DNA from 2 places in the Streptomyces sp. NBC_00104 genome. Region 1 is predicted to be linked to the other one. Evidence: riboswitches for the same ligand, from Rfam matches in the RefSeq annotation. Region 1 holds a riboswitch; the other holds the start of a gene.

Region 1 (5,261 bases):
CCCCGTCCCAGACATTGGTGTACCAGGGGCGGTCGGCCGCCCCCTGGGTCGTACGGGACTGCTTCGCCGCGTCCGGGTCGATCATGGTGTAGCCGGTCTCGCCCGGCATCACATAGTGCAGCCGCTCCCGGATGCGCTGCTCGGCGTACGCGTCGTCCTGCCAGCGCGCCTTGAGGTCGCGCAACTCCTCGACCCGCTCGCGCGCCTCCTGGCGCTGCCGCTGCATGTCGGCGATCTCGGCGCGCTGGGAGACGTACTGCCTTATGGGATAGGCGAGCGCCACGATCATCGAGCAGAGGACGAGGGCGAGCAGTGCGGCCCGGCCGGTCAGCCGGGAACGGCGGGCCTGGCGCTTGGTCTGGGAGCGGTAGACCCGGGCGGCCGTCTGCTCACCGAGCACCTTCAGCCGGGTCGCGGTGGAGAAACGGTCCCGGTCCCGGTCCTTCACGGCCATGTCCCGCTTCCCCTTCTTCAGTGCGTCCTGCGTGTCTCCCACGCGCGTACGTCCCCGCACACGGTACGGGACCGGTACGGGGACGTACGTACGACTGGCTCAGGCTTGGCCCTCAACGGCTCAGCCCTCGCTGTGCCCGTGGTCCGCGGAGCGGACGTGGGGGAAGGCTCAGCCCTTGAAGCGGGGGAAGGCGGAGCGGCCGGCGTACACCGCGGCGTCGTCGAGGATCTCCTCGATGCGCAGCAGCTGGTTGTACTTGGCGACGCGGTCCGAGCGGGCCGGGGCGCCGGTCTTGATCTGACCGCAGTTCACCGCGACGGCGAGGTCGGCGATGGTGACGTCCTCGGTCTCGCCGGAGCGGTGGGACATCATGCACTTGAAGCCGTTGCGCTGGGCCATCTCGACGGCGTCCAGGGTCTCGGTCAGCGAACCGATCTGGTTCACCTTGACGAGCAGGGCGTTCGCGGAGCCCTCCTCGATGCCACGGGCCAGGCGCTCGGGGTTGGTGACGAACAGGTCGTCACCGACGATCTGGACCTTGTCACCGATCTTCTCGGTGATGGTGTTCCAGCCGGCCCAGTCGTCCTCGTACAGCGGGTCCTCGATGGAGACGAGCGGGTACGCGGAGACGAGCTCCTCGTAGTACTCGGTCATCTCGGCGGCCGAGCGGGACTTGCCCTCGAACTCGTACTTGCCGTCCTTGTAGAACTCGGACGCGGCGACGTCGAGCGCGAGCGCGATCTGCTCGCCGGGTACGTAACCGGCCTGCTTGATGGCCTCGAGGATGAGGTCGAGCGCGGCGCGGTTGGACTCCAGGTTCGGGGCGAAGCCGCCCTCGTCGCCGAGGCCGGTGGACAGGCCCTTGGTCTTCAGCACCTTCTTGAGGGTGTGGTAGACCTCGGCGCCCCAGCGCAGGGCCTCGGAGAAGGACTCCGCGCCGATGGGGGCGATCATGAACTCCTGGATGTCCACGTTGGAGTCGGCGTGCGAGCCGCCGTTCAGGATGTTCATCATCGGAACGGGCAGCAGGTGCGCGTTCGGGCCGCCCAGGTAGCGGAAGAGCGGCAGGTCGCTGGCCTCGGAGGCGGCGTGGGCGACGGCGAGGGAGACGCCGAGGATGGCGTTGGCGCCGAGGGAGCCCTTGTTGTCGGTGGCGTCCAGGTCGAACATCGCCTGGTCGATCAGGCGCTGCTCGGTGGCGTCGTAGCCGACGAGCTCCGGGCCGATCTGCTCGATCACGGCGAGGACGGCCTTCTCGACACCCTTGCCGAGGTAGCGGTTGGGGTCGCCGTCACGGAGCTCGATGGCTTCGAAGGCACCCGTGGAGGCGCCGGACGGGACGGCGGCACGACCGGTGCTGCCGTCGTCGAGGCCGACCTCGACCTCGACGGTGGGGTTGCCTCGCGAGTCGAGGATTTCCCGGGCTACGACGACGTCGATGGACGGCACGAGCATCTCCTTCATGGGATGTGACGCTGGTTGTGCGGGGCCGCTTGGGCCTTGCGACTAGAGCCTAACCGCCCCCGGGCCGTCGGCAGCCGACCGACCGTCCCGTGGACAGACAGACCGTACCCATTGTTTCAGGTCGGAACAAAGGGGGGTGGGCGAGAAAGTGAACAGAAAGAGGGAGAGGCGAGGAAGAGGAGAGGGAGAGGAGAGAGGGAGTGGCGAGGAAGACGGGCATGAAAAAGCCCCGCCCCGGTGCGTACGGGGGAATGCGCACCGGGGCGGGGAGCCCGTGGGGACGGGGGGACGGCCCTCACGAGGTCTTCACTATGGAGGACACGGATGTGAGCGGGCTGTGGTTCAGCTGGAGAGCGGCTCGATTTTCGGCCCGGCCGAACCCGCCCCGCCCCGCCTGCCCGGCCGTGGGGGCGGCCGTGGGGATGGCAGGCGGTCGGCGGCCGTCGCGATCGCCGTGGGTCAGCTCAGGTGGAGCTGCTGGCCCGGGTAGATGAAGTCGGCGTCGTCGATGATGTCCTTGTTCAGCTCGAAGAGCTTCTCCCAGCCACCCTTGACGTTCTTCTTCTCGGCGATGGCGCTGAGGGTGTCGCCGCTGACGACCTTGTACTCGCCGTCGCCCTTCTCGACCTTCTTGCCGGTCGGGGTCTCGACGGTGGCACGCTCGGAGGAGCGGGAGGCGCGGGTCTCCTGGCTGCTCTTCTCGGTGCTCTTCTGGGTGCTCTCCTGCGAGGAGGAACCGGAGTCCGAGTTGCCGCTGGAGGCGGCGGCGCCGTCGTACGAGGCGCTGGACAGGCCGGTGCCGCAGACGGGCCAGGCACCCTTGCCCTGGCCCGCGAGGACCTTCTCGGCGATCGCGATCTGCTGGGCCTTGCTCGCCTGGTCGGCGGTGGAGGCGTACTGCGTACCGCCGTAGGCGGCCCAGGTGGAGGCGGAGAACTGCAGACCGCCGTAGTAGCCGTTACCGGTGTTGATGGACCAGTTCCCGCCGGACTCGCACTGGGCGACGGTGTCCCACTCGGAGGCGGTGGCGGCGGAGGCGCTGCCGGCGACCATCAGCGGAGCGGCGATGGCGGCGGCACCGGTGACACCGGCGACGGCGATGGCGCGAGCCGCCTTGGACGGACGGCGGTGCTTGCCCTTGCTGGAAAACAGCATGGAGTGATCCCCTCACCGACGCCTGCGAGGTGAGCTGTCGGGTTCGGGCCGGTTGAGTTGCCCGGCCGCGCCCGCTCGCCTTTCGGCTCACATGGCGCGGCTTCACCCCGAGCCGGTTCCGGACGTGCGCCCCCGAAGGGCCGCAACCACCGGACCCGGCACTTACCTTGGGTCCCCCGCTCCTGCCTACGGCGCTTGACGCGACGACTGTTCCATGCGGCCGTTGGCAGGATTCGGCGTACCGACCGCAGGGGCCCGCTGTGGCGAGCGGTCACGACCGTAGACACGTGATTCGCCGGATTTCAAAGACGATCAGGGGGTCTGTGATTCATCTCCCACGGAGATCAAAACGGGCATTCAGGGGCGAACCGTGACCTGAACTGCCGCTACTTTTCGCCCGTTTCGACACCGACTTCGAGGGTCTGACCGGGAAGGATAAGGTCCGGGTCAGTTCCGACCGTGGCCTCGTTCTCGGCGTACAGCTCCCGCCACCCGCCGCCCAGGCCGAGCGAGTTCACGATGCCCGTCAGGCTGTCGCCCGCCTGGACGGTGTACGCGCCGTCGACGACCTCACGCGCCGCGTCGCCATCACGGGAGGCGTGACGGCCGGAGGACGCGGAGTCGGTGCGGGAGCCGTCGGCCGCGTCCGTGCCGGCCTCGGTGTCCGCGTCGACGTCCTCGTCGGCACTGGCGCCGCGATGACGGCCGGTGCCACCCTCACTGTCGTCCGCAGCCGAAGAGCTGTCGCTCTGACCCGACTTGTCCGAGTCTGCGCTGCCGGAGCCGGCGGAGTCGTCCGAGTCGGTGCCGGTTCTGGCCTTGGTGGAACCCTCGAAGACATCGGCGGACGATCCCGACGATTCGGACGATTCGCTCGGCCCGCGGGAGCCGCTGGAGCCGGTGGAGTCCGTCGGTCCGGTGGAGTCGGTCGAGTCGGCCGACTTGCCCGACTTGGCCGCGTCCGTCGAGGCGGACGAATCCGATGTATCGGATGAACCTGACGAACTGGACGAATCCTCAGAGTCCGAGGAGTCGTCCGCGACGCCCGTGTCCACGTCGGCGGAACCGGAGTCGCCTCCGAGGTTGTGGAGGAGTCCACAGGTGGCCCAGACGCCGACGCCCTGGCCGGCGAGCACCTTCTCGGCGACGGCTATCTGCTGCGAACGGCTGGCCTGGTCGGCGGTCGCCGCGTACTCCAGACCGCCGTACTTCTCCCAGTTCGCCTGGGTGAGCTGAAGGCCGCCGTAGCGTCCGTTCCCGGTGTCCGCGCTCCAGGAGCCACCGCTCTCGCACTCCGCCACCTGGTCCCAGGTGGTTCCGCCGGCCGCGCTCGCGCCGGTGGCGCCGAGGAGTGGAATCGCGATGGCCGAGCCGGTCACTCCCGCCGCGACGAGGAGGGCCGGAGCCTGACGGGGGCGACGGTGACGACCGTTCCCGGAGAGCATGCGGTTGCCTTTCACGCGACAGCAGTGGCCTGTGCGACGGGCGTGGTGACCTCTTCGCACTGACGTGTGAACGTAGCCGCAGTCGATCAGTTGTCACAAGTTAATGCAGCGTAGATCACGTGAAGATCACAGACTTGAGGGAGTGTCATCTTCTGACACGGAATGGGGTATGGCTACGGCCCGCCCGGGTACGACTACGGGTTGCTCACCAACCCGGTCACCGGCCGCTCCCGCGGGGTGAATTCGACCGGAAGCGTGCGCAATCCGCGCATGATGAGCCCTCCTCGCCACCTCAAATCGGCAGAATCCCCCGCCAGTCGCAGGTCGGGGAGGCGGGTGAGGAGCGTGGCCAGCGCCGTCTGCCCTTCGAGGCGGGCGAGGGGGGCGCCGAGGCAGTAGTGGATGCCGTGGCCGTAGCCGAGGTGCTGGTTGTCCCGGCGGGAGAGATCGAGGGTGTCGGGGTCGTCGAAGCGGGCCGGGTCGCGGTCGGCCGCCGCGAGGACGACGAGGACGGGGTCGCCGGGGGCGATGTCCTGCCCGCCGAGGGTGAGGGGTTGGGTCGCGAAGCGCCAGGTGGCGAGTTCGACGGGGCCGTCGTAGCGGAGGAGTTCCTCGACGCCGGTTTCGAGCAGCGCGGTCTCCCGCGCGGCGAGGGAGTCCTGGAGGCGGGTGCGCTGGTCGGGATGGGTGAGGAGGGCGTACATGCCGTTCCCGATGAGGTTGACGGTCGTCTCGAACCCGGC
Region 2 (5,261 bases), 830 kb from region 1:
CTGACGGGACTCGCGGGGCTGACGGCGGGCTGAGCCCCGCGCGGCGCGGCCTCCCCGTCCCCTCACTAGCCCACTCGGCCCGGCCGACTAGCCCCGTTCCCCACCGACGGAAACCCTGTATCCGTGGGCAGCCAGTGGGAGTGGAGGGGTGTGCGGGAGCCGGGTGGGCGGCGGTTCTCGTATGCCCGCGCGCTCGTTCGCGTCCTGCCCGCCCTGCTGATCGCCACGGGCCTCTTCTACGACCACTTCACCCCGCGCGAGTTCACGGCGGTCCCCTTCTTCACCGCAGCGCCCCTGGTGGCGGCCCCGCTCTTCTCGCTGCACGGCACGGTGGTCACCGGGCTCGCCTCGATCGCCGGCATCACCGCCGTACGCCTCTACTACGGCGACACGAGCAGCGTGGACGCGATCACCGAGATCGCCACGGTGGCCACCGTCGCCGTACTGGCCGTACTGATCAACCGCCTCGTGCGCCGCAGCGACGCCCGGCTCGCCACCGCCCGTGAGATCGCCGAGGCGGCGCAGCGCGCCGTACTGCCGGTGCCGCAGGAGCGGATCGGCGGACTGGAGATCGCCGCGCGGTACGAGGCGGCGCAGGCCGGGGCGTCGATCGGGGGCGATCTGTACGCGGTGCAGGACTCGCCCCACGGCGTACGGCTGATCGTCGGCGATGTGCGGGGCAAGGGGCTGGGGGCGGTGTCGGCGGTGGCCGTGCTGATCGGCGCGTTCCGGGAGGCGGCCGAGCAGGAGTCGACGCTCGAAGCGGTCGCCCAGCGCCTGGAACGGGCGCTGGCCCGGGAGGCCACGCGCCGCGAGGCCGCGCGACGGGACGCGACGGTGGAGCACGAGGGGTTCGTGACGGCCGTCCTGGCGGAGTTCCCGCACGGCGCCGGCCGTGCCCGGATCGTCAACCGGGGCCACCCGTCCCCCCTGCTGCTGTACGCCGACGGCGTTCTGTGCGCCCTGGAAGCCCCGCAGCCCGCGCTTCCCCTCGGCATGGACGACCTGGGCACCTGGCCCGACCGCGCGGAGGAGACCGGATTCCCGCCCGGCGCCACGCTGCTCTTCTACACCGACGGCCTCTCCGAGGCGCGGGACGCGCGCGGCGCCTTCTACGACCCGGCCGAGCGCCTGTCCGGACGCACCTTCTCCGCCCCGCGTGCCCTGTTGACGGCCCTCGCGGAAGAGGTACGCCGTCACACGGGTGGCCGCACGACGGACGACATGGCCCTCCTCGCGGTCCGCCGTCCCTGACGTCGCACACGCCCCTCTCACATCTCTCCCGCTCGATATCACCGAGCGTGTCCGTCCGACCGTCCTCCGTATAACAACTGACGTACCGTCAGGCCATTTGTTACTCCTGAGGAAAGGTCAACTCGCCCGTTTTACGCCCCTCATGACCCGTAAAGTCCAGCGCGAAAGCCGGAACGATCATTAAGAACAGCTTGGAATGGAGTACTCGCGTCTATTAACGTTCGATAACGCAGCGCGGTCGTCCCAGCCGTCACAAGAGACGGCTCCGTGCTCACGCGCCGAATCCCGCAAGGGAACCGGGGAACCACCACCCTGGGGTGAATCGCACGGAAGCCGTCGTGGCAGTACGCACGACTGGTTTACGCGCGTAGGAGACCTTCCTGCTCCGAACCCGTCAGCTAACCCGGTAGGCGAGGAGGAAGGAAGGAGCACGCCCACGTGGCGTCGAACCGGTCCGCGACCGAAGCCCCGTTCGTACCGAGCCAACGAGACGGCGAGAGCCAGACGTTCGGCTACGGCAGCTACAACAGCGACAACGAGGGCCCCTGGCAGGAGTGGAATCCCAGCGAGGAGACCCTGCGCCCCGTTCGCGGTCGGCACCGCGTCGCCAAGCCGCGCGGTGGACTCGCCCGTGGCGGACTGGCCCGCAGCTCCACGGTTCTCGGCGTCGGTGTCATAGCCGCCGTCGGCGGCGCCGGCATGGCCAGCGCGCAGTCCGGCAAGGCCCCGGTGTCCATATCGCTGCCCGACATGCCGAACGTCGGCTCGGTCTTCGAGGACGAGAAGCCCGACGAGCCGGAGCCCCAGGCCTCCACCACCCCGCTCAGCAGTGCCGGCCTGACCACCGCCGACACCGAGCAGGGCACCGCGGACGCCGGCGAGGCGCTGCGCGCCCGCATCATGGCGCAGGCCGAGTCCCAGCAGGAGGCCTTCGACAAGGCCGCCGCCGAGGCCGCCCAGACCGCCGCCGCGGACAAGGCCGCCGAGCAGGCCGCCCAGGAGAAGAGGGAAGCCGAGGCGAAGGAAGCCGCCGCCAAGAAGAAGGCGGAGGAGGAGGCCGCGGCGAAGAAGGAGGCCGAGCGCCTCGCCGCCCTCGCCAAGCAGTTCACGCTTCCCACCTCCTCGTACACCCTCACCTCGACCTTCGGCCAGGCGGGCCCCTACTGGTCCTCCGGCTACCACACCGGCCTCGACTTCGCGGCCCCCACCGGCACCCTCATCAAGGCCGTCCACAGCGGCACCATCACGCAGGCCGGCTACGAGGGCTCCTACGGCTACAAGACCGTCCTCACCCTCGATGACGGCACCGAGATCTGGTACGCCCACCAGTCCTCCATCGGCGTCAGTGTCGGCCAGAAGGTCGCCACCGGCGACGTCATCGGCCGCGTCGGCGCCACCGGCAACGTCACCGGCGCCCACCTCCACATGGAGGTCCACCCGGGCGGCTCCGCCAGCGGCATCGACCCGGCGGCGTGGCTGCGCAGCAAGGGCCTCACCCCGTAGCCGGGCAGAACCAGCGACCACTCCCGCCGGGCCTCGCACCCGCCCGCGGAGACCACGACGCCGCGTAACCCCACGGGGATTACGCGGCGTTCGTCATGCCGGGGGAGCGACAGTACGGTGCGGCGGCGGGGCGGGCGTCCCTACCGCAGGAGGCACCTGGCGCCAGGCGACGGGGGACACACCGGCACGGCCCCGACCACGCCACGCACCGGCAGCCCGCGAACCGCTACGGCTCCCGCTGCCGATACCGCTAGTACCGATACGGGTTGTACGAGGGATACGGAGCCATCCCGTGAACCACCGGCTGCGGATAGGCGGACCCGTACCCGCCGTACCCGCCGTATCCGTATCCGCCGTATCCGTATCCGTACCCGTACCCGCCGTACCCGTGCTTCGGTCCGGCCTCCCGCCCCGCGTACCCCAGGGCCGGGCGGGCCAACTCCCGCCTGCGCCACAGCTCGAACAGCAACTCCCGCTCCCGCAGCGCGAAGTCGCCCCCGGCCCGACCCCGTCGCCCCCGGTTCCGGAGGAACGCCAACCTCGTCGCGTACGCCTGGTACTCCGCGACCGACCGAGCCCCCGCCTTCCCGAAGTGGTGCGCCGCATACTCCCGCGCCACCCGCCGAGCCCGCATCGACCCCAGCACATACGGCTCGGCCGGCGTCAGCCACCCCGCGGCCGCGTACGCCGGCAGCTCCTCCCGCACGGTCCGCAACTCCCGCTGCCGAGCCCAGATCACCAACCACGTCAGCAACCCGAACGCCGGCACCATGAACGCCGCGTACACCGCGAAGAACCCGTACTCCCCGAACGTCGCGGACCCGTTCCAGACCGCGTGCATCCCCATGGCGAGCAACAGCCCGCCCACGGGCACGAGCACCCGCCGCCCCCGCTGCCACTCCGCGGAGAACGCCGCCACCCCGAACCCGATCCCCGTCAGCACGGTGAACAAGGGATGCGCGAACGGCGACATGATCACCCGCACGAAGAACGTCGCCGCGGTGACCGACGCCAGCCCACTCCCTCCGCTGAGCTGATCCGTCCCGAACGCGGTCCCCAGATACAGGATGTTCTCGGTGAACGCGAACCCGGTCGCGGTGAACCCCGCGATCACCACCCCGTCCACGATCCCGGTGAAGTCCCGCCTCCTGAACAGGAAGACGAGCAGGACGGCCGCGGCCTTGGCGGTCTCCTCCACCACGGGCGCTATGACGGTGGCCCCCAGGGTGTCGGCATGCGAGGGGTCCGCGGTCGCCGTGGCTATCCACCGGGTCGCGAAACTGTTCGCCACGATGGCTATCAGCGCCGCCGCGCACGCCCCCCAGGCGAACGCGAACACCAGGTTCCTCCAGGGCCCGGGCTCCACCCGGTCCAGCCACCGGAACGCGGCCATGAGCAACGGCACGGGCAGCACCGAGAGCCCCAGCCCGACGAGAAACCCCTCCGTGCCGGTCTGTTCACGGACGAGCGCGAGGATGACGAGCCCGGAGATCCCGAGCAGTCCTATCAGCGCCCCGTACGTGACGCTCTTCCGCTGCCACCAGCGCGTGGGCCTGAACGCATACCCACCGGCAGGGCCGCTGGGGTGCGTCGGGTAGGGGGGACTGGTGGCCATTGCATTGACCCTAACGAGGGAGGGGCGCCGCCCGCGACGGCGCGTGGTACGGCCCGCCGGACCGCGCCGGCCGGCCCGGCCGTAGGACCGCACGCGCCGGCCCGGCCGCCGGACTCTGCCCGCCGAACCGCGCCCGCCGGACTGTGAACGACGGCCTTCAGACGCCTGTGGGGGGGTGTTCGGACTTCCGCATCTGTTCCTGCATCCGCATCCGCATCCGCTTCTGCGTTTGCTGTTGCTCCTGCTCACGCTGCTGTACGCGGCGGAAGAGCAGATCGTTCACCACATGACCCTTGTCCAGTCCCTGCCCCTCGAAACGGGTCAGCGGCCGGAAGCCGGGACGTGGCGCGAACCCGCCGTCGGTCCGGGTGTTCTCGAAATCCGGATGGGTGGTGAGCACGTCCAGCATCTGTTCGGCGTACGGTTCCCAGTCCGTCGCACAGTGCACGATCGCCCCCGGCCTGAGCCGTGACGCGACGAGCGTGAGGAATTCCGGCTGGATCAGCCGCCGCTTGTGATGCCGCTTCTTCGGCCAGGGGTCGGGGAAGTACACGCGCAGCCCGTCCAGTGAGCCGGGTGTCAGCATCTCCCGCAGCAGAATGATCGCGTCGCCGTTCGCGACCCGGATGTTGGACAGTCCGTCCCGGTCCGCGAGATTCAGCAGGTTTCCCTGGCCCGGCGTGTGCACATCCACGGCGAGCACGTTGGTCTCCGGATCGGCGGCCGCCATCCGCGCGGTCGCCTCTCCCATCCCGAACCCGATCTCCAGCACGACGGGCTTCTCGTCGCCGAACAGCTCGACGAGATCCAGTGGACGCCCGTCGATATCGAGCCCCCACTTGGGCCACAACCGCTGCAGCGCGTCCGCCTGCCCGGCCGTCACCCGACT

Evidence for each region. Region 1 has a riboswitch for cyclic di-AMP ahead of OG272_RS20100 (transglycosylase family protein). Riboswitches for the same ligand answer to the same signal wherever they lie in the genome.
Region 2: linked by a shared signal. The riboswitch ahead of OG272_RS23925 (M23 family metallopeptidase) and the one ahead of OG272_RS20100 (transglycosylase family protein) in region 1 are both predicted to bind cyclic di-AMP.

The regions. Positions count from the first base shown of each region.
Region 1 covers NZ_CP108215.1:4,597,530-4,602,790, forward strand. The annotation lists gene OG272_RS20090 (septum formation initiator family protein) at 1-454, opposite strand, end outside; gene eno (phosphopyruvate hydratase) at 623-1,903, opposite strand; gene OG272_RS20100 (transglycosylase family protein) at 2,378-3,073, opposite strand; cyclic di-AMP (ydaO/yuaA leader) riboswitch at 3,078-3,277, opposite strand; gene OG272_RS20105 (transglycosylase family protein) at 3,460-4,518, opposite strand; gene OG272_RS20110 (cytochrome P450) at 4,713-5,261, opposite strand, start outside.
Region 2 covers NZ_CP108215.1:5,432,393-5,437,653, reverse strand. The annotation lists gene ribA (GTP cyclohydrolase II) at 1-33, shown strand, start outside; gene OG272_RS23930 (PP2C family protein-serine/threonine phosphatase) at 124-1,254, shown strand; cyclic di-AMP (ydaO/yuaA leader) riboswitch at 1,521-1,682, shown strand; gene OG272_RS23925 (M23 family metallopeptidase) at 1,693-2,757, shown strand; gene OG272_RS23920 (PrsW family intramembrane metalloprotease) at 3,008-4,372, opposite strand; gene trmB (tRNA (guanosine(46)-N7)-methyltransferase TrmB) at 4,530-5,261, opposite strand, start outside.